One region of the Streptomyces sp. NPDC003077 genome, then DNA from elsewhere that is predicted to be linked to it. Evidence: riboswitches for the same ligand, from Rfam matches in the RefSeq annotation. Region 1 holds a riboswitch; each other region holds the start of a gene.

Region 1 (7,008 bases):
CAGCGGCAGGTCGCTGGCCTCGGAGGCGGCGTGCGCGACGGCCAGGGAGACGCCCAGGATGGCGTTGGCGCCCAGGGAGCCCTTGTTGTCCGTGGCGTCCAGGTCGAACATCGCCTGGTCGATCAGGCGCTGCTCGGTCGCGTCGTAGCCGACCAGCTCCGGGCCGATCTGCTCGATGACGGCCAGGACGGCCTTCTCCACGCCCTTGCCCAGGTAGCGGTTCGGGTCACCGTCACGGAGCTCGATGGCCTCGAAGGCGCCGGTCGAGGCGCCGGACGGGACGGCGGCACGGCCGGTGCTGCCGTCGTCGAGGCCGACCTCGACCTCGACCGTGGGATTGCCTCGCGAGTCGAGGATCTCGCGAGCTACGACGACGTCGATGGACGGCACGTTGTCTCCTTCATGGGTGTCTTGAGTTCTGCGGCACGAGCCTAACGGCCTCCGGGGGTTCCGCTCGCCCTCGGCCCGGCCCGTGGGACAAAAAGAGGACCAAAGGCCCAGTTCACTGCCCGTATCCCGACATTGTTCGCTCAACGGGAAAGTTGCCCGACGGCGGGGTGGGGTGGGGGCGATCGCACGACTAACGCGCTGGTGGGAGGCTGTACGAATCAACTCGTACTTGGCTCCGGTGCCGCGCCGTTTCCGCCGGTCCGGGAGCCCCGGCGTCCGCGGGAGCGGGGGGCGGGCGGCCGGTGAACACTGGGGGAACGGTGGGCGCGAAAGGCCCAATCCGGATTTGTCGGGTGGGCGAGGCCGTCGGCTCCGGCGGGGTGCCGGGGCAACGGAAAGCCCCGCCGTGCCGCATTCGGGGGGTACGCGGCACGGCGGGGCGGTGTCGGGCGGGGCGCTCGTCGAGCGAGCGTCCCTGGTCCGTCCGGGGGGGCGTCCCGGGGCGGGACGGGGAGCGGACCGATGCCCGAGTCCCTGGGGGGAGGCCGGAACGGGCTCCCCGGGGGTCCGGATCGGGCTCCCAAGGGTCCGGATCAGACTCCCCGGGTGCCCGGATCAGACTCCCTGCGGGGTCCGGATCAGACGTTGAGCTTCTGGCCGGGGAAGATCAGGTTCGGGTTGCCACCGATGACGGACTTGTTGTCCGCGTAGACCTTCTTCCAGTTCGTGCCGTGCGCGGCAGCGATCTTGGCCAGGGTGTCGCCCGACTTGACGGTGTAGTTGCCGTGGCCCTTGACGACGTTGGCACGCGGCTGCGCCGGGGCGCTGCGCACGGTCTCGCGGGCCTGCTGGCGCGGAGCCTGCTTGGCCTGCGGGGCCTGGGCGCGGGTCTCCTGGCGCGAGGTGGAGTGCGACTGGCTCCGGGTGTGCGAGGAGGAGCCGGAACCGGAGGTGCTGACGTCGGCCTTCGGGCCACCGGCGGACAGGTTGCCGGCGCCGGCGCAGGACCAGGCACCCGGGCCCTGCATGGCGAGCAGCCGCTCGGCCACGGCTATCTGCTGGCCCTTGGTGGCCAGGTCGGCACGGGAGGCGTAGTTGAGGCCGCCGGCCGCCGCCCAGCTGGACTGGGAGAACTGGAGGCCGCCGTAGTAGCCGTTGCCGGTGTTGATCGACCAGTTGCCGCCGGACTCGCACTGGGCGACCTTGTCCCAGGTGGAGACGGAGGCGGCGTTCGCGGAGGTGGCACCCATCAGCGGCACGGCCACGGCGGCACCGGCGACACCGGCGAGCGTGGCGACGCGGACGGCCTTGGACGGACGGCGGTGCTTGCCCTTGGCGTTGAGCATGGTGGTTTCCCTCACCGACGCCTACGAGGTGAGCTGTCGGGTTCGGGCAGGAGAGTTGCCCGGCCTCGTGTTGCCACGTGGCTTCACCCCTAGCCGGTCCGTCCCGTTCTCACGGGCCGGGGGCCGGCGCCTACCTTGGTTCCCCCGCTCCTGCCTACGGCGCTTACGCGTCGACGTCCTCCGATCACCGGCAGGATTCGGCGTGTGATCGTCGGGCCCGCTTTGGCGAGCGGTCATGACCGTAAGCATCAAACTGCTGTTCGTTCAAACCCCTGCCGTTACCGGGAATTGACCATTCCGCGGGCCGCAATGCGTGCATTTCCGCAGGTAGACGGCGGTATCGAATCGAAGGACGGGCCGGGACACGCCGGAAGGGAACGAGACCCATATCTCACTTTCGCTAAACCGGGACATCGCGCCCCAAAAGCCCCTGATTTTCGGGGGCCGGCGCCCCACCGGGCACCGGCCCCCGAAGACCCTCCCGCGGTCGTCAGTGGTCGAGGACCAGCCGCTGACCAGGGTGGATGAGGTCCGGGTCGTCCCCGATCACACGTTCGTTCGCCTTGTACAGGGCGGGCCAGCCACCGGGGACCTCCTTGTGCTCCGCGATGACTGACAGGTTGTCACCCGGGCGGACGGTGTAGTCGTCGGCGACGGGCGCCTCCGGGCGGGCCCCGCCGCCGCGCGACGCGTGCCGCCCTGCGGACCGGTCGGCGTCCGCGCCGCCCGCCTCCGCCGGGTCCTGCGGGCCGCGATGCCGGCCCTGCGCGGGGGCGTCGGCGGCGTCCGGGGCGGTCGGGGCGCCCGGGGTCGCGGCGCCGGACGGCGGGGCGGTCTCGGGGGAGGTCGCGGACGGGTCGGCCGTGGACGGGTCGGTCGCGGACGAGCCGGACGCGGACGAGCCGGTCGCGCCGTCCGGGGAGGCGGTGCCCGACGGGTGGGACGGGTCGGCGGTGCCGCGTGTCCCGTCGCGTGCCGGGATGCCGGCGTCCGGCGACGGCGTGTGGCCGGGGGTGCGGGTGTCGGTGGGGGCGCGGCGACCGGCGCCGGAACCGGTTCCGGACTTGTCGGACTTGCCGGACTCGTCGGGGGAAGCGGTGCCGGACGGCGTGGACCCGTGAGTCGGCGCGGGGGTGGCGGGCGCGGAGTGCGTGGGGGCCGGGGCGGGCGTGGCGGTGCCGCCCGGGTCGACGCTGGGGGCCTTGCCGCCCTTGGCCAGCCCGGCGTCGGTCGCGCAGTTCTGCCACGCGCCCGGGCCCTGGGCGTCCAGGATCGCCTGGGCCACGGCTATCTGCTGGGACCGGCTGGCGAGGTCGGGACGGGAGGCGTACGCCGTCCCGCCGTGTCTCTCCCACAGGTCCTGACTCAGCTGAAGGCCGCCGTAATAGCCGTTGCCCTGGTTGGCGCTCCACACGCCACCGCTTTCACATTGGGCGACGCGGTCCCATGTGGCGGTGTCCGCGGCGTGGGCGGCGCCGGCGGCGCCGAACAGCGGCATGGCGATTCCCGCGCCGGCGACACCCGCCGTCACGAAGATGGCCGGAGCTTGACGGGGGCGACGGTGTCGGCCGTTCCCGGAGCGCATGCGGTTGCCTTTCGAGCGGCGGTTGAGTTGTCGATCGCAAGAACGTAGCGGGGGCGACGGACCGTCACAAGCCGGTGTAGCAAAGATCACGCGGAGGTCACGCATGCGTTAAAGTGGTGACGACGTGTCAGTTGCGGGGTCGCTGTCGCCCTTCGCGTCCCAGGTCACCGGCAGGGCCCGCAGCCCCCGCATGATCAGTCCGCCGCGCCAGCGCAGCTCCTCCGGAGCCACCGCCAGCTCGATGTCCGGCAGCCGCGTCAGCAGGGTGGCCAGCGCGGATTGCCCCTCCAGACGGGCCAGCGGCGCGCCGAGGCAGTAATGGATGCCGTGCCCGTAACCGAGGTGCTGGTTGTCCCGCCGGGCGAGGTCCAGCGTGTCCGGCGCCTCGAACCGCTCCGGATCCCGGTCGGCGGCGGCCAGCACGACCAGGACCGGATCGCCCTCGGCGATCCGCTGCCCGCCGAGCGTCAGATCCCGGGTCGCGAACCGCCAGGTGGCCAGCTCCACCGGGCCGTCGAACCGCAGCAGCTCCTCGATGCCGGTGGTCAGCAGCTCCGTGTCCCCCTCGGCGAGCGCCCGCTGGAGCCGGGCCCGCTGGTCCGGGTGGCGCAGGAGCTGGTAGGTGCCGTTGCCGATGAGATTCACCGTGGTCTCGAAACCGGCGAAGAGGAGGATGAAGGCCATCGCGGCGGCCTCGTTCTCCGTCAGGTGCTCGCCGTGGTCGGAGGCCCGGATCAGGCCGGAGATCAGGTCCTCGTCCGCGGCCCCGGCCGCCGGCAGCTCGGCGCGCTTGCGGTGGATCAGGTCGGCCAGATAGGTACGCATCTTCTTCACCGACCGCGCCACGCCGCCGCGCGGGCCCCCGCCGTGCCGGATCATCATCCCGGCCCAGTCCCGGAAGTCGTCCTGGTCCTCGCGCGGGACGCCCAGCAGGTCGCAGATGGCGTAGATGGGGAGCGGGAAGGCGAACTCGTGGATGAGGTCGGCCTCCCCCCGGTCCGCGAACCCGTCGATGAGCCGGTCGGTCAGCTCCTGCACGCGCGGCGCGAACGCGGCGATCCGGCGCGGCGTGAACGCCTTGGAGACCAGCCGCCGCAGCCGGGTGTGGTCCGGCGGGTCGATGTTCAGCAGGTGCGTCATCAGGTTGGCGCTGCGCTCGCCCGGGATGCCGACCTTGCCCTTGCCGTGCGCCGCCTCGCTGTGGTGCACCGGGTTCTTCGACAGCCGCGCGTCCGCCAGCGCCTGCCGGGCGTCCCCGTACCGCGTCACCAGCCAGGCGTCCACGCCGCTGGGCAGCGTCGTCTTGTGGACGGGCGCGTGCTCGCGCAGCCAGGCGTACGCGGGGTACGGGTCGGAGGCGAACTCCCAGGTGAAGAGTTCGGGGCAGGGGGGTGGGGCGGCCGGGGCGGCGGTGCCCGGCGCGTGGGGGCAGGCGGGCGCGTCGGTCGCTGCCTTTTCCCGCGCCTGGGCGCCGGTCGGGGCGGGGGGCTGGTGGGTCGGGGTCCGCTGGTCGTGATCGTGCACCCACTCGACGGTAGCCGTTGGGTGCGGGGGACGGAGAGCGGCGGTCCGCTTCGGCGCTGCCTGGGGCGGGCCGGGGCTGCAGCCGTGCGGCGCGCCGGGTACGGCTGCGGTGCGACGGGCCCTCGGCGCCGTTCCCGGTACGTCGGCGGTGTGGGCGGTGTGGCCCCGGCCCGGGCACGCCGGTCCGTGCTGCGGCGCCGGGCCGGACGCGTCCTCGTCCCTGGCGGCGCAGCCTCGTCTCCGCCCCGGCACAGCCTCGCCGTCGCCCCGGCGCAGCCTCGTCTCCGCCCCGGCGCGGTCCCGCCCTCGCCGGGGTTTCCGGGGCTCGCGGGGGCTTCCGGGGACTTCCGGGGACTTCTGCGGGCTCGCCGGAGTTTCCGCAGGCTCGTATTAAGGGCTTCCGCCGGGCTTACGAGTCCCCGTCGGCCCTTCCGCGTCCCCGCTCGGCCGTTACCGGAACTCGGCCGCTGCCGAGGCTCGGTCGCTGCCGGGACTCAGAGCCGCCGCCGGGGCTCAGCCGTTGCCGAACGAGCCGCTGTGGCCCTCCTGCCAAGGGCTCTGTTCCTTGTTCGGGTCGCCCGGACGCGTGCCCTCGCTGCCCTTGAACTCGTGCGGGAGCATCCGTTCGTCGCTGCGCGGGACCTCGTCCGGCTCGCGGTTACCGGTCTCGTAGCCACGCGGGTCCGTGGGCGGGCGCGGCTGGTCCTGCGGCCGGGGCGGCGCGGGCTCGCGGCGGCGACGGCGCCAGCCGAAGGCCACGGCCAGGATCAGGAGGATCACGACGATGATGCCGACCAGCGCGGGTCCGATCCCGACGAAGAAGTCGTGGGACGCGGCGAGCTCCACCGGCTGTGTCACCTGTGGGATCAGTGCTGTCATCTGGCACGGGTACCCCTCGGGGGCGGCTCGATGCGTGGCGATGCGTGGCGGGCCCGGCTGCTGTGTCCCGGACCCGCCGGTTGTGTCTCGGGCCCGCCGGCCCCGTTCCGGCTCCGCCGGAGGGGGCGTGCTGGTGGACGTGCCGGGCGTTCCGTCGGCACGGGGTGGCCGGTCCTGGTGGGCGGGTCGGTTGGGGTGGTCTTGGGGCCGGTGGACCCCGGGAGCTGTGGGCGCTGGGGCCGGTGAACGCCGGGGGCGTTGTCCTCAAACGCCGGACGGGCTCGGTTCGGCGCTCTTCCGCTCACAGATTTCGCAAACCCTCACCGACGGCCCCCGCGTCGGCTCCCCGCTTCCGCGCCCCCGGCCGGATCACTCCTCCCCGTCCGCGTCCCACCCGGCGGGTATCCCTTCCGCCGCCCGGATCGCGTCCCGGTACGTGCGGGCCGCGGCGCGCAGCGCGGTCTCCGGGTCGGTGCCCTCCGCTTCGGCGCGGACCGCCAGCGCCAGCAGCTCGTAGCCGATGCCCGGCCCGTCCGGGAGGGCGTCGATCCCCGCCGTGCGGGCCCGGGACCCGAGCTTGGCGGCGAGCGCCAGGGCGGGCTGCCCCAGGGGCACGCCCTCGGTGACGGAGGTGCGCCCCTTCTCCACGGCCTTGGTGCGCAGCCAGTGGGCCTTGACCTCTTCGGGGGTCTCGGCGACCTCGTCCCCGAAGACGTGCGGGTGGCGGTGGATGAGCTTGGCGACGATGCCGCCCGCGACGTCGTCCACCGAGAACGGCTCGTCCGGGTCGTCCTGGGCGATGCGGGCGTGGAAGACGACCTGGAGCAGGACGTCGCCCAGCTCCTCCCGGAGCGCCGCCCGGTCGCCCTCCTCGATGGCCTCGACCATCTCGTACGCCTCTTCGAGGCCGTACTTCGCCAGGTCCTCGTGCGTGCGGATGCCGCTCCACGGGCATTCGGCGCGGATGCGGTCCATGACCTGGACGAGGTCCAGCAGGCGGGCGCCCGGCAGGTCGTACGAGCCGGGCAGCAGCTCCAGGTCGGGCATCGCCTCCCGGCCGGAACCGGCCAGCCGGGCGAGGCCGTCGGTCAGGGCGCTCTCACCCTCGGCCGAGGTGACGACCACCACGTCGCGGCCCCCGGAGACGCAGTGGTCGACCAGCTCGCGGGCGGTCGGCTCGGCCACCTCGACCCGAACGCCGGCTTCGCGCAGGTAGGGAAGCTGGGGGTGGGCCGCGTCCGCGCACAGCACCCGGTCGGCGGCGCGCAGCGCCTGCCAAGCCGG
Region 2 (7,008 bases), on a different contig from region 1:
CCCGGCGTGCGGTGCTCAGCGGGACGAGGTGTCCGAAATCCGACCGGGCGCCGCCTTCGACTGGATCGACGAGGCGAGCGAACGGCGCCGCGCCGCCGGCCTCGTGCGGACCCTGCGGCCCCGCCCGGTGGACTCCGGGCTGCTGGACCTGGCGAGCAACGACTACCTGGGCCTGGCCCGGCACCCCGTCGTCACCCGCGGCGCCGCGCGGGCCGCGCACCGGTGGGGCGCCGGCGCGACCGGCTCCCGGCTGGTCACCGGCAGCACCGAACTGCACGCCGAACTGGAACGCGAACTCGCCGCGTTCTGCGGCTTCGAGGCCGCCCTGGTGCTCTCGTCCGGCTACGCGGCCAACCTCGCGGCCGTCACCGCGCTCACCGCGCCCGGCACCCTCATCGTCTCCGACGCGGACAACCACGCCTCCCTCATCGACGGCTGCCGCCTCTCCCGGGCGCGCACCGCCGTCGTCCCGCACGCCGACCCGGAGGCCGTCCGCAAGAGCCTGGACGGGCACGGCGGTCGGGCGTTGGCCGTCACCGACGCCGTCTTCTCCGTGGACGGGGACGCCGCGCCGCTGCCCGCGCTCGCCGACGCCTGCCGCGCGCACGGGGCGGCGCTGCTCGTGGACGACGCCCACGGGCTGGGTGTCCTGGGGGAGGGCGGACGCGGCGCGCTGCACGCGGCGGGGCTGGCCGGGGACCCGGACGTGGTCGCCACCGTGACGCTCTCCAAGTCGCTCGGCAGCCAGGGCGGGGCGGTCCTCGGCCCGGCCCGGGTCATCGCGCACCTGGTCAACACGGCCCGGACGTTCATCTTCGACACCGGCCTCGCCCCGGCCGCGGCGGGCGGCGCGCTGACCGCCCTGCGGCTGCTGCGCCGCGAACCGGAGCGCGCCGCGCGGGCGCGCGCCGTGGCCCGCGACCTGCACGCGCGACTGACCGGCGCGGGACTGACCGCCGCGCGCCCCGACGCCGCCGTGGTGTCCGTCCACGCGCCCTCGCCGGAGGCCGCGCTCCAGTGGGCGGCGGACTGCCGGGACGCGGGGCTGGCGGTCGGCTGCTTCCGGCCGCCGTCCGTGCCCGACGGGATCTCCCGGCTGCGGCTCACCGCCCGCGCGGACCTGAGCGAGCGGCAGATCGAGACGGCGGTCGGCACGATCCTGCGGACCGCGCCGACCGCCTGAGACGGCTCCGGATCACCTCACCGGCGCAAAGCCGGTATGGGTGAGCCCGCCGACGAAACACCTCCAGGCCCCGGCGGTGAACAGCAGGGCCGGGCCCGCGGAGTCCTTGGAGTCACGCACGGCGAGCAGCCCGGCGCCGAGCCGGGCGGTTTCGACGCAGTTGTTCAGTCCGTTGCTGCGGGCGCTGTGCCGCCAGTGAACGCGGCCGAGCGCGGAACTGGACGCTACGTACCGAGGCGATGCTGACATGGTGCCTCCTCACACGCCGTCACCGGAGCGGTGGGCACCGGCGACGGCGGCGATGAAAACCGATGATTCCTCGTAGGAGAGGGCGCGCCCCCGCAGCGTGTCGAACGCCTCGCTGTACGCCCTGAGGTCTTCTTGTCGCTCCAGATAAAGGCTACTCGTCAAATGGTCGAGAACAACCACGTCCAGATCGGCAATGAGCGGAAATGAGAAAATAACGAAAGGCCCGGTGGTGCCGATATGGACACCGGCCGAGAACGGCAGCACCTGAATGTCCACATGAGGCAACCGGGAAAGCTCCAGCATGTGCCGTAGCTGGGCGCTCATCACCGCGCGGGTGCCGACCTGCCGCCGTAGCACCGCCTCGTCCAGCACCGCTCGCAACCGTAACGGCCGCTCGCCGCGCAGCACTTCCTGGCGCGCGACCCGCACCTCCACCAGGGCGTCCACCTGCTCACGCGGCAGGCCCGGCAGCGCGGCGCCGGTGACCTCCCGCGCGTAGTCGGGCGTCTGCAACAGGCCGGGCACCAGCGTGGTCTCCAGCGTCCGCGCGACACAGGCCTGGGTCTCCAGGGTGATGAAGTCCCGGTACTCCGGCGGCAGTAGGTGGCGGTAGCCGTACCACCACACGCGCCGGGAGGCCGAGGGATCGTCGCCCGCGTCGCCGCCGCACAGCGCCGTGAGCAGCGCGCGCAGCCGCTCGTCACGGACCTCGTACACGTCCAGCAGCCGTGCTACGTCGGCGGGTTTGGCGCCGCTGCGGCCGGTCTCGATCCGGCTGATCTTCGACTGGTGCCAGCCCGCCGAGCGGGCCGCCGCCTCACTGGTGAGTCCCGCCCGCGTCCGCTGGCGCCGCAGTTCCTCGCCGAGTTTGCGACGGCGTACTTCCGGCCCGTACCGCATCGGTCTGTCTCCCTTTCAGTTCAGACGTTCCGACCGACACCGATAGGCCGTTGCGGCGGCCGAATACGGTCTCTCCCGGCAAGATTCACTTCTTCGGGCGACAGATATATGCATACGTTGGTGGGCCGTCGACAACGACGGCACCATGTGTGCCAACCCGCCGCGCGGCGGCGGTTCCGAGGCCGACGGGCCCTGCGGATCGCGGGCCAGCCCCCGGATCCGGCCCTCGGCGGAAATGGGAAGGCATCGCGATGGCAGACCACCAGGACGCGTCACTCACCCTGCCGAGCGTGCCGGCCTCGGTCGCCGTGGCCCGCAGGTTCGTCACGGGGGTGCTCGGCGAATGGGGTCTGCCCGGCGGCACGGAGGCCACCGAGGCGATCCGCCTCATCGTCTCCGAACTGGCCACCAACGCCATCCAGCACACCTTCGGCCAGTCCCCGGAGTTCACCGTCGACGTCCAGCTCGACCGCGACGAACGGCTGCGGATCGGCGTCACCGACAGCCACCCCCGCTGGCCGCAGCGACTGCCGGCCGCCGTGCAGCAGGACAACGGCCGGGGCATGGTCATCATCCGCTACCTCGCCGCGGAGGCGGGCGGACGGCTGACGGTCGTGCCGACGCCCTCCGGCGGCAAGACCGTGTGGATCACCCTGCCTTGGGAGCCACCGGCTCCCTGAGGGGCGTGGACCCGGACGCCTCGCCCTTCTCAGGGGCGGTTCGGCGGCGGGAGGCGTGGCCGCTTTCGGGGACGGTCCGGCGGTGAGGCGCCCGGCCGCTCTTCGGACGGTTCACCCCCGGCGAGGCGCCCGACCCCCCTGGGACGGGTTCACCGGCGAGGCGCCTGACCGTTCCGCCGTGGCTCGTCTTCCCACCGGTCCGCGGCCCGCTTGACGTGTCCGTTGCGGTGGCCCAGGACGCGGGGGAGCACCGCCCACAGCGCGCCGCACATCACCAGCGTCGCCGCGCTCGCCACCACGCCCGCGCCCCGGCCCACGACCACGTCGACGACCAGCATCACCGCGCCCGTCAGCGCCAGGGCCAGTACCGCCATCCCCACCCCGGCCAGCCGTGAGGACACCATCACGATCAGCCGCTTCGCGCGCCGCTGGAACAGCATCCGGTGGGCCGCGACGGGCGCCGTGAGCAGCACCGCCGCCAGGACGGCCAGCAGCAGCGTCGCGACGTAGGTGTCCCGCTGCACCTCGTCCAGGGAACCGAACCGCGGCGTGAACGCCAGGGTCAGCAGGAACGCGAACAGGATCTGCACCCCCGTCTGCATGACCCGCAGTTCCTGCAGCAGCTCGGAGAAGTTGCGGTCGTAGCGCTCCAGTGTCGTCTCGTTGCGGTCCGGGCACCCGTCGGAGGGGGCGTCCGGGAGCGGGGGACGGTCGCGGTGGCCGGTGGTCGGGGAGCTCATGCCCTACGGGTAACCGGGTATGGCGTGAACAGTCGCCTCGGGACGGGCACCCGGGGACGTCCAGGGGGAAGAGAGCCGGGCGCGCGCCGGAGGAAGGGGCGGGTACGGGGACCGGCGGGGTCGCCGTGGCAGCGGCCGTACGGGTGCCCCCTGGGGGCCGGGCCCGGCGCGGTGGGCCCGACCCGGCCATGACACGTCAGGGCACGTCAGGACACGCGGCCGTACAGCACGTTGCGCGTCCAGATCTTCTCCAGCCGCACCACCGCTCCCGTCTTGGGGGCGTGCCAGATCTTGTTCGAGCCCGCGTAGATGCCGACGTGGTGGATGCCCCGGGAGGACTTGAAGAAGACCAGGTCACCGTGTTTGCGGGCGGATGCCGGAATGTGCCGGGTCCGGTTGTACTGCGATGCGGCGGTCCGCGGCAGGCTCTTGCCCGCGCGCTTGAACGAGTAGAGCGTCAGGCCCGAGCAGTCGAAACGGTGCGGCCCCGTCGCGCCGTACTGGTACGGCGCGCCCTTCTTCGAGGCGGCGATCCGCAGCGCCTGGGCCGAGACCGAACCGGCCTCGGCCTCCGGCGTGCCGCCCGGGATCAGCGTGCCGGCCCCGACCGTGGCCACGGCCAGGGCGGAGACCATGCCGGCGCGCGCCAGCACGGGAGCAAGTGAAATCCGCGCGTTCATGCGCAACCCTTCGTCAGTCGCCTGCGAAGGAAGACCTGTCGGGTTCGGGCAGGCGAAGAATGCCCGGCCGAGGGCTCGGCTTCACCCCAAGGGACCCTGCGGCCGGAAGGCCGGCGGCCCCGTCGTGCTCGGGTCCTCCGCTCCTGCCGTCAGGCGCATCGACCGGGCATCCGGGGCGGCGGCAGGATTCGGCGCCCGTCCGGACCGCCCCGCCGCTGTGGCGGGGGCTTGTCGTCTCAGGGATCGTCACGCACCAAGGGGTCCGGTTCCGAGTTGAAACGGCCATATGTGAGGCTGGCCACGACTGACCCATTCAGGTGGACAACGCCCGCTTCGCTCCCCGCCCGCGACCCGTGCCGACGCCCGTACCAGGAGCGGAACGACATATTCCGCGCGACACGTCAACAGATCGCGCAAATCGAACTCGTCATCAGTTGTCGGTGCCCCTCCGCCGATCGTGCGAGCCCGACCGGCTCCGGTCGGAGCAACGCCGTCGCGGGAGGGGCGACTGATGGCGTGCCACCTCTGCGTTCTTTGCGGCAGGCGCCGGGCTCGCCGGGCGCCGACGGGCCGTCCGGGGCCCGGGTGGCGGGGCGGCGGGCAGGGTGTGACGGCTCTTCGGACGCGGTCGGAGCGGGGTTGGTTGAGCCTTCCGGCGGACCGTGAGGTGTGTTGGTGATGACGGTCCGATGGGAGGTGCCGGCACGGGGGCAGGCGGGAGCCGGGCATCGTGCTCGTGTTCGACGACCCGGCCGCCGCCCCGCCCTCAGCCGCGCTGCTCCTCCTGGGCCTGTGCCAGCCGCTCCTGGGCCTCGGCCAGGTCCTCCGCGGTCGGCGCGTCGTCCTGAGTCAGCTTCAGCCGCCAGTAGCCGGTGAAGTCCACGGACCGCTTGTCCAGCCCGCGCTCCTGAAGGAGGTGACGGCGCAGGGTCCGCACCGTCCCCGCCTCGCCGGCCAGCCAGGCGAACACCCGGCCCGGCCCGAACGCCGCACCCCGCACCGCCCGGACCAGCGCGTCCCCGTGCCCGGGCGGGACCGCGCCACGGTGCACCCAGTGGACGGTGACCTCGGCACGCGTAGCGAACCGCTGTTCCTCGGCGGCGTCCGCCACCTCGATGTACGCCGCCGCGCGGGCGCCCTCCGGGAGGGATTCGAGGAGCGTGCCGATCGCGGGCAGCGCGGACTGGTCCCCGGCGAACAGGTACCAATCGGCGTCACCCAGCGGACGGGCGTACACCGCTGACGGCCCGTACCGGCCGAGCGTGTCACCGGGACGGGCGGAAAGCGCCCACCGCGTGGCCGGGCCGCCGTTGTCGTGCAGCAGGAAATCGATGTCGATGAGGTGCTGCTCGGGGTGATGGGCGCGGACCGTGTAGCTGCGCATATACGGCCGTTCGTCCTCGGGAATGGCGAGCAATGCCTGATACCACCGCATGGCGTCGCCGTCCGGGTCGGGTTCGGGAAGCCGGGGGACGCTCTGCCCCGGCCGCGGGAAACAGAGTTTGAGCTGCTGGTCGGGCCAGGTGGCGAAGGTGTCCAGACCGGCGCCGCCGAAGGTGATCCGCACCATGTGCGGGGACAGCCGGCGTACGTGCGTGACGTGGATGAGGGAGACGGGATTTTCTTCCATCGCAAGGACTCCGAGAGCGAAACGGGAAAGGAAGGGGACGAAACGGGAAAGGAAGGGGCTGGAAAGGAAGAGGAAGGGGCTGGAAAGGAAGGGGAAGGGCCGCAAAGGAAAAGAGGGGGAAGTGGGGAGCGGTGTGGCCGGTATGCCCGCGGTGTCGCCGGTGGCCGGCGGGCCCGGCACTCCGTTCGCTGGTAACCTTATGCCGTAAAGAATTCGCTCGGACACGTTACTTTATGGCGTAAGGAGTCGCAAGTGGTGGTCTTCGCCGGTCAGGGGGACGCACGTCGTTCGATGGCGCTGCTGTGGCGGACCGCGCCGTCCGCCGCCTCACGCCCGGGACCCAAGCCGGTGCTGAGCGTGGACGCGATCGTCGAGGCGGCCGTCGACATCGCGGACGCGGAGGGGATGGCCGCACTGTCCATGCGCGCGGTCGGCGAGCGGCTCGGCCGTACGGCCATGGCCCTATACACCCACGTCCCGGGCAAGGGCGAACTGCTCGACCTGATGTACGACCGCGTCCTCGCGGAGCTCCCCACCGCCTACGACACGGACCCTGGCTGGCGCGTCGCGCTGACCGCCTGGGCCGAACAGACCTGGGCCTTCTACCTGCGGCACCCCTGGGTGCTCCAGATCTCGCAGGCCCGCCCGGTGCTGGGCCCCAACGAGTACGCGGGCATGGAGGCCCTCGTCCGCGTCCTGGACACGACGGGGCTCCCGCCGCACGTGCTCCGGCGGATGATCGGCATGCTCTTCCACTTCGTGCGCGGGGCGGCGCAGACGGTCGCCGAGTCCCGGCAGGCCGCGGCGGCGACGGGGGTGACCGACGACGCGTGGTGGTTCGCCCGCTCGGCCCAGCTCAGGGACGTGGCCCCGGACTTCGCCGAACGGTTCCCAACGCTGCTCCGGCTGGAGACCGAGGGGGCGTCCGCGCCCGGCGACGAGGACG
Region 3 (7,008 bases), on a different contig from region 1:
CGCGCCCGACGGCACGGAGACCTGGTACTGCCACCTGAGCAGCACCAAGATCCGCTCGGGGTCGGTCAAGGCCGGTGAGCAGATCGCCTACTCCGGCAATTCCGGCAACTCCACCGGGCCACACCTGCACTTCGAGGTCCGCCCCGGTGGCGGCTCGGCCATCGACCCGCTGCCGTGGCTGCGCACCCGCGGCCTCGACCCGAGCTGACCGGGCGCCGGGAACCCCAGCGGGCACGCGCCGGGAACCCCAACGGGGACGCGCCGAAACCCCAGCAGGCACGCACCGAAACCCCAGCAGGCACACGCCGGAAACCACACCGGGCAGCACCGGAAACCCCAGCAGCCACGCGCCGGAAACCACACTGGGGACGAAGCCCGGCCGGGCCTCGTCCCCACCGCCGTCACCCACCACAAGGCGCGACGGCGACCAGCCGTACCGCTAGCTACAGCTTCTCCACCGGCGCGTACCGCAGCAGCAGCCGCTTCGGCTTCTCGCCGCCGAAGTCGATCGTCGCCTCCGCGTTGTCCCCGCTGCCCTTGACGCCGACGACCGTGCCGAGTCCGAAACTGTCGTGCGTGACGCGGTCGCCGACCGCCAGCGAGACGACCTGCCGGTCCTTGGCCCGCCGGGTCGCGAAACCGGTCGGGCCGGCCTTGGAGCGGGACGAGGACAGCGACGACCCGATGCCCGAACCGCCGAATCCCGAGCCGGAACCGAAGCCGGAGCCCGAGCCGGACCCCGACCGGCCGCCGCCCATGGACGCGGACGGCGTCGCGGGCCCCGTCCGCTTCCACTCCACGTACTCGTCCGGGATCTCCTCCAGGAAGCGGGACGGCGGGTTGTACGAGGGCTGGCCCCAGGCGCTGCGCATCGTGGAGCGCGTCACGTACAGCCGCTCGCGGGCGCGCGTGATGCCCACGTACGCGAGCCGCCGCTCCTCCTCCAGCTCCTTGGCCTGGCCCAGGGCGCGCATGTGCGGGAAGACGCCGTCCTCCATGCCCGTCAGGAAGACCACGGGGAATTCGAGGCCCTTGGCGGTGTGCAGGGTCATGAGGGTGATGACGCCGCCGCCTTCCTCGTCCTCGTCCGGGATCTGGTCGGAGTCGGCGACGAGGGCGACCTGCTCCAGGAACTCCGCGAGGGTGCCCGGGTTCTCCTCGCCGCGGTCCTGCTCGAATTCGAGGGCGACGGCGGCGAGCTCCTGGAGGTTCTCGATGCGGGTCTCGTCCTGGGGGTCGGTGGAGGCCTGGAGCTCGGCCAGGTAGCCGGTGCGCTCCAGCACCGCTTCCAGGACGGTGGCCGGGCCCGCGCCGGACTCCACGATGGTGCGCAGCTCCTCCATCAGCGTGTTGAAGCGCTTGACGGCGTTGGCGGAGCGGGCGGCCATGCCGTAGGCCTCGTCCACCCGGCGCAGCGCCTGCGGGAAGCTGATCTTCTCGCGCAGGGACAGCGCGTCGATCATCGCCTCCGCGCGCTCGCCGATGCCGCGCTTGGGGACGTTGAGGATGCGGCGCAGCGGGACGGTGTCCTCCGGGTTGGCCAGCACCCGCAGGTACGCCAGGACGTCCCGGACCTCCTTGCGCTCGTAGAAGCGCACGCCGCCGACGACCTTGTAGGGCAGCCCGACCCGGATGAAGATCTCTTCGAAGACACGGGACTGCGCGTTGGTGCGGTAGAAGACCGCGACGTCGCTCGCCTTGGCGTCGCCCGCGTCGGTGAGCCGGTCGATCTCGTCGGCGACGAACTGGGCCTCGTCGTGCTCGGTGTCGGCCACATACCCGGTGATCTTGGCGCCGGCGCCGGCCTCGGTCCACAGGTTCTTCGGGCGGCGGTTCTCGTTGCGCTCGATGACGGCGTTGGCGGCGTTCAGGATCGTCTGCGAGGAGCGGTAGTTCTGCTCCAGCATGATCGTCGTGGCGTCCGGATAGTCCTCCTCGAACTGGAGGATGTTGCGGATCGTGGCGCCCCGGAACGCGTAGATCGACTGGTCGGCGTCGCCCACCACGCACAGCTCGGCGGCGTCCTCCGCCGGGCCCACCAGCTCGCGGACGAGGGTGTACTGCGCGTGGTTGGTGTCCTGGTACTCGTCCACCAGGACGTGCCGGAAGCGGCGGCGGTAGTGCTCGGCGACGTCGGGGAACGCCTGGAGCAGGTGGACCGTCGTCATGATGATGTCGTCGAAGTCCAGCGCGTTGGCCTCGCGCAGCCGCGACTGGTACAGCGCGTACGCCTGGGCCAGCGTCTTTTCGAAACCATCGGCGGCCTGAGCCGCGAAGGCCTCCTCGTCGACGAGCTCGTTCTTGAGGTTGGAGATCTTCGCGCTGAAGGACTTGGGCGGGAAGCGCTTGGGGTCCAGATCCAGATCCCGGCACACCAGCGCCATCAGGCGCTTGGAATCGGCCGCGTCGTAGATCGAGAACGACGACGTGAAGCCCAGCTTCTTGGACTCCCGGCGCAGGATGCGCACGCACGCGCTGTGGAACGTGGAGACCCACATCACATTGGCGCGCGGCCCCACCAGCTCGGCCACCCGCTCCTTCATCTCGCCCGCGGCCTTGTTGGTGAAGGTGATCGCCAGGATCTGGCCGGGGTGCACCCCGCGCGCGCCGAGCAGGTGCGCGATGCGGTGGGTCAGCACGCGGGTCTTGCCGGAGCCCGCGCCCGCGACGATCAGCAGCGGCGATCCCGTGTGCACCACGGCCGCCTTCTGCTGCTCGTTCAGCCCGACGAGCAGCGACGACGTGTCGATGACGGGGCGCGCGGCGCCGTCCCGGTAGTACGCGTCCCGGGGGGCGGGCGGCACGTCGAACGCGTCCCCGAAGAGGTCGGCCGGGATCTCCTCCGGTGCCGGACGGTCCTCGTCCTCGGGAGGCGGCGGAAGTTCCTCGCCCTTGGGGTCCAGATCCGCCAGGAAGCTGTCGTCAAAGAGGCTGCTCATCGCCCACCGAGTGTAGGCCGACCCACTGACATCCCACGGCGGCGGAGGGGAAACGGCTGGTTGAGGACGTACGGGCGGCTGCGGAACGGCTACAGGAGGCCACGGCGGAGGCGTACGAGCGCCAAGGGACTCCGTACGAGAAGTGAGCGGCCGGGCACGGGCAGACGCGACGTACGAAGCTCCGCCGCTCCTCGGGCACCTTCGGGCGCCCTCGTCCGCCCCCAGAGACTCTCAGTCCACCCCCGGACACCCTCGGTCCACCCCGGAACCGCCTCGCTCCCCGCCCGGAAGGGTTCCACGCACCACGAAAAGGATTCGGGCCATATCGAACACCAGCCTTCACAGAACTCGCACCCGGTGGCTACCGTGCTCGCTCAGACGGCCCGACCCCTCGTCGGTGACAGCGCCGGCACGGGCCGCCTCCGCCGAGTCCGGCCTGCCACGAGCCGTACCGCCCGAGGCGTCCGGAGCCGGGGACCCACACGTACCACCGGGGTGAATCGGTCGGTCCGGCCCCCTGGAGAGCTCGGCGACGCCACCGGCCGCAGCCCCCGGGAGACCGTACGGCCGTAGGGCAACCCTTCCGTCAGCGCCACCGCCCGAACCCGACAGCTCACCCGGTAGGCGGTCCACGGAAGGAGTCACCGGCCTTGGCGTCCCACCGAAAGCCGCGCCCACGCTTACTCGACTCGACCGTCCGCCGCGCCGCCGCCGGGCTCACCACCGCGGCGCTCGCCTCCGTCACGCTGTTCGCCCAGGCCGCGGACGCGGCGCCCGGCTCGCCCAAAGCCCCGAAGCCCACCATCGAGCAGGTCAAACGGCAGGTCGACGACCTCTACCACCAGGCCGGGACGGCGACCCAGAAGTACAACGCGGCCAAGGAGCGCGCCGACCGGCAGCGCGACGCGGTCGAAGCCCTCCAGGACGAGATCGCCCGGCTCGCCCAGAAGATGAACGACGCCCGGCGCGACCTCGGCGTCTACGCCTCCGCCCAGTACCGCTCGGGCGCCATGAGCCCGACCGCCCAACTGATGCTCGCCGACGAGCCGCAGGAGTTCGCCGACCGCAAGCACCTCATGGAGCGGCTGACCGACCGGCAGCAGCAGGCGGTCACCGACTACCAGGAGCAGCGGGCCCAGACCACGCGCAAGCGCGCCCAGGCCGCCCGGAGCCTGGAACAGCTGCGGGACACGGAGGCCGACCTCAAGCGGAACAAGAGCGCCGTTCAGGACAAGTTGCGTCAGGCCCGGCAACTGCTGGCCCGCCTGACCGCCGAGGAGAAGGCCCGGCTCGCGGCCCTGGAACGCAAGCGGGCGGCCGAGGCCAAACGCAAGGCCCAGGAACTGGCCCGTCAGCAGGCCGCCGCCGAACGCCGCCGCCAACAGGAAACGCGGAAACAGAGCGCGGGCACCTTCGCGGGCGCGCCTTCGGGTTCGTACTCCGGACGGGCCGGGCAGGCGATCTCCTTCGCCCGCGCACAGGTCGGGAAGCCGTACGTCTGGGGCGCGACCGGGCCGAGCTCCTACGACTGCTCCGGCCTCACCCAGGCGGCCTGGCGGGCGGCGGGCGTCTCCCTGCCCCGTACGACGTGGGACCAGGTCAAGGTCGGCCAACGCGTCTCCACGTCCGCCCTCGCACCCGGTGACCTGGTGTTCTTCTTCGGCGACATCAGCCACGTCGGGATGTACATCGGCGGCGGACAGATGATCCACGCGCCGAAGCCGGGTGCGAGCGTACGGGTCGAGTCGATCTACACGATGCCGATCTACGGGAGCATCCGGCCGTCGTGAGTGCCGGCGAGCCACGGTGAGCGGCAGCAAGCCGCCGTAGGCCACAGCGGGCTGCCGTGAATCGAGCTGAGCTGTGACGAGCCGGTGGGGAACGGGCCGATCCTCGTCCCCATAAAGGGGGCCACCCTCATCCCCATAAAGGCAGTTGCGCGGCCCACGGACACGCGCGCGGGGCGGGGACTTCCGGGACCTCGCCCCGCCCACCGAACCACCGCCACAGGCTGCCCACCCCGTGACGGCTCTGGATCATCAGCCCGTCATCACGTCCACACCACGGCGATGAAGATGTTGACCATGGTCAGCAGCCCCACGATGCCGAACAGCGGCTTGGCGACCTTCTCCTCGTCCCGCTTCACGTAGACCAGGCCGAGGATCACGACCAGCACGGCCAGCTTGATGCCGATCTTGATGTTGTTCACCGAGTAGTCCTGGGCCTGGTTCAGGCCGACCAGGACGATGCCGGTGACGAGCATCGTCAGCGCGCCGTGCAGCATGGCCGGTACGAAACGGGCCGTGCCCGCGCTCATCGCCTTCATCTGGGTGAGGAAGCCGCCGAGGAGCGAGGCGATACCGATGATGTGCAGACCGACGAAGATATTGATTACTACGTCCATAGTGATCGATCGTATCCGCCCGAAATCGCCGATCTTGGGGAGGGGCGGGCGGCGCACGGCCCTCGATAAGCAGGCCGATCCGTCTGCACACGGGGGGCGACGTACGAGTTTCCTTCGTAACGCGCCGTGCACGTACGAGTTCCCTTCATAGCGCGCCGTGTACGTACGAGCCACCGGCCACCACCCCTCAGTTGCCGCCGCGCACCAGCTCCCGTTCGGCGACCACGCGGAAGCTGTGGGGCGCGCGGCCGGTGACGCGCCGCACGACGTCGGTGGTGCGGTCCTCGGCGCCTTGCGCGATGGCGCGGTCCATGTCGGCCAGCATCGTGGCGAACTCGGGCGACACCACGCCCGTCAGCCGCTCCCGCTGGCGCTCGTAGCTCACCTGCCGGTGGACGACGGTCCGGCCGCCGACTTCGGTGACGATCGCGGCGATGTCGTCGTAACTGAGCGCCTCAGGGCCGGTGAGAACGAGGTCCCTATTGGGAGCGCGGTCGTCCGTCAGAGCGCGCACGGCGACCGCCGCGATGTCCTCGGCGTCGACGAAGCCCACCCGACCGCTCCCCGCCGCCGTCAGGATGACGCCGGCCTCGCGGATGCTGTCGGCGTGGGCGTGCGCGCCGGTGAAGTTCTGCATGAACCAGGACGGCCGCAGCACCGCCCACTCCTCGAACAGGCTGGGCAGCGCCTGGTGCACCACCCCCACCGCCGGACCGCCTTCCGGGACGGCCGACGAGCTGAGCAGCACCGCGCGTCGCACGCCGGCGTCCCGGGCCCGCCGCAGGAAGGGCAGCATGACGGCGGCCGGGTCGGGGTCGCCCAGCGGCGGTACGAGGTACACGCGGTCGGCCCCGTCGAGAGCGGCGCCGTGCGTGCCGGGGTCGTACCAGTCGAAGCGGACCGGCTCCGCCCCCGGGAGCGGCGCCGCGCGACGGCTGGCGGCCTTGACGCGGTGACCTTCGGCGATCAGTTGCGCGGTGGTGCGGCTGCCGGTGGTGCCGGTGGCGCCGATGACCAGTGTGGTGGTGCTGTTGATCACCGAGCGCTCCCGACGAAATCGCCATCGGACGAGACGCCGTCCGTCCCGGGCACGTCGGAACCGGTGCCGGAACGGGCTTCGGGACGTGTGCCGGAACCGGTGCCGGACGTGACGAAGTCGGTGCCGGGCGCCTGCAAGGCGAGGGGGTTCCAGTAGTCGCGGTAGGAGGTGATGAGCCCGTTCCGGACGGTGACGACGGCGATGTAGGTCATGTCGAAGGGCTCCCCGGTCTGCACCAGGCGGCCCACGCCCCGCATCTCGACCACCAGGGTCTCCGGGTCGGTCGTCTGGTGAATCCGCAGCTCGGGGAACTCGTGCAGGTCGATGTGATCGGGATAGCCACGCATATAGGCGGCGACGGCCTCCCTGCCCTCAAGGCGCTTGGGCCAGCCCTCAGGGGCGAAGGGGAACTCCATGACGCCGTCCTCGGCCCACAGGGCGACCCAGGCCGCGATGTCCTTGTCCAGCAGCAGGCGCAGGCTGTGGCGGTAGAGATCCGCCGGTGGGGTGTGCGCAGGCATGGGGGTGCTCCTTCACTGCTCGCCTTGAATACGGACCGTCGGTCCGCTTCAACAGTACGGACCGTCGGTCCGCTTTTCAAATGTCGGCTGGAACGACCTCCGGCT

The links. A riboswitch is a leader RNA that binds a small molecule or an ion and turns the genes downstream of it on or off. The one in region 1 is predicted to bind cyclic di-AMP.
Region 2: another riboswitch for cyclic di-AMP. It lies ahead of ABZX96_RS14965 (C40 family peptidase); the one in region 1 lies ahead of ABZX96_RS01265 (transglycosylase family protein).
Region 3: another riboswitch for cyclic di-AMP. It lies ahead of ABZX96_RS04535 (NlpC/P60 family protein); the one in region 1 lies ahead of ABZX96_RS01265 (transglycosylase family protein).

Annotation. Positions count from the first base shown of each region.
Region 1 covers NZ_JBEXNM010000001.1:303,490-310,497, reverse strand. Annotated here, with positions in the region: gene eno (phosphopyruvate hydratase) at 1-390, opposite strand, end outside; gene ABZX96_RS01265 (transglycosylase family protein) at 1,029-1,736, opposite strand; cyclic di-AMP (ydaO/yuaA leader) riboswitch at 1,740-1,949, opposite strand; gene ABZX96_RS01260 (transglycosylase family protein) at 2,227-3,234, opposite strand; gene ABZX96_RS01255 (cytochrome P450) at 3,430-4,845, opposite strand; gene ABZX96_RS01250 (DUF6479 family protein) at 5,359-5,724, opposite strand; gene ABZX96_RS01245 (nucleoside triphosphate pyrophosphohydrolase) at 6,094-7,008, opposite strand, start outside.
Region 2 covers NZ_JBEXNM010000018.1:29,410-36,417, reverse strand. Annotated here, with positions in the region: gene ABZX96_RS14990 (8-amino-7-oxononanoate synthase) at 29-1,183, shown strand; gene ABZX96_RS14985 (DUF397 domain-containing protein) at 1,196-1,432, opposite strand; gene ABZX96_RS14980 (helix-turn-helix transcriptional regulator) at 1,442-2,332, opposite strand; gene ABZX96_RS14975 (ATP-binding protein) at 2,584-3,012, shown strand; gene ABZX96_RS14970 (DUF6328 family protein) at 3,162-3,752, opposite strand; gene ABZX96_RS14965 (C40 family peptidase) at 3,959-4,432, opposite strand; cyclic di-AMP (ydaO/yuaA leader) riboswitch at 4,436-4,598, opposite strand; gene ABZX96_RS14960 (siderophore-interacting protein) at 5,199-6,062, opposite strand; gene ABZX96_RS14955 (TetR/AcrR family transcriptional regulator) at 6,315-7,008, shown strand, end outside.
Region 3 covers NZ_JBEXNM010000004.1:118,756-125,763, reverse strand. Annotated here, with positions in the region: gene ABZX96_RS04545 (peptidoglycan DD-metalloendopeptidase family protein) at 1-208, shown strand, start outside; gene pcrA (DNA helicase PcrA) at 444-2,939, opposite strand; cyclic di-AMP (ydaO/yuaA leader) riboswitch at 3,382-3,582, shown strand; gene ABZX96_RS04535 (NlpC/P60 family protein) at 3,590-4,729, shown strand; gene ABZX96_RS04530 (hypothetical protein) at 4,990-5,343, opposite strand; gene ABZX96_RS04525 (NAD(P)H-binding protein) at 5,531-6,382, opposite strand; partial or broken gene ABZX96_RS04520 (nuclear transport factor 2 family protein) at 6,496-6,903, opposite strand.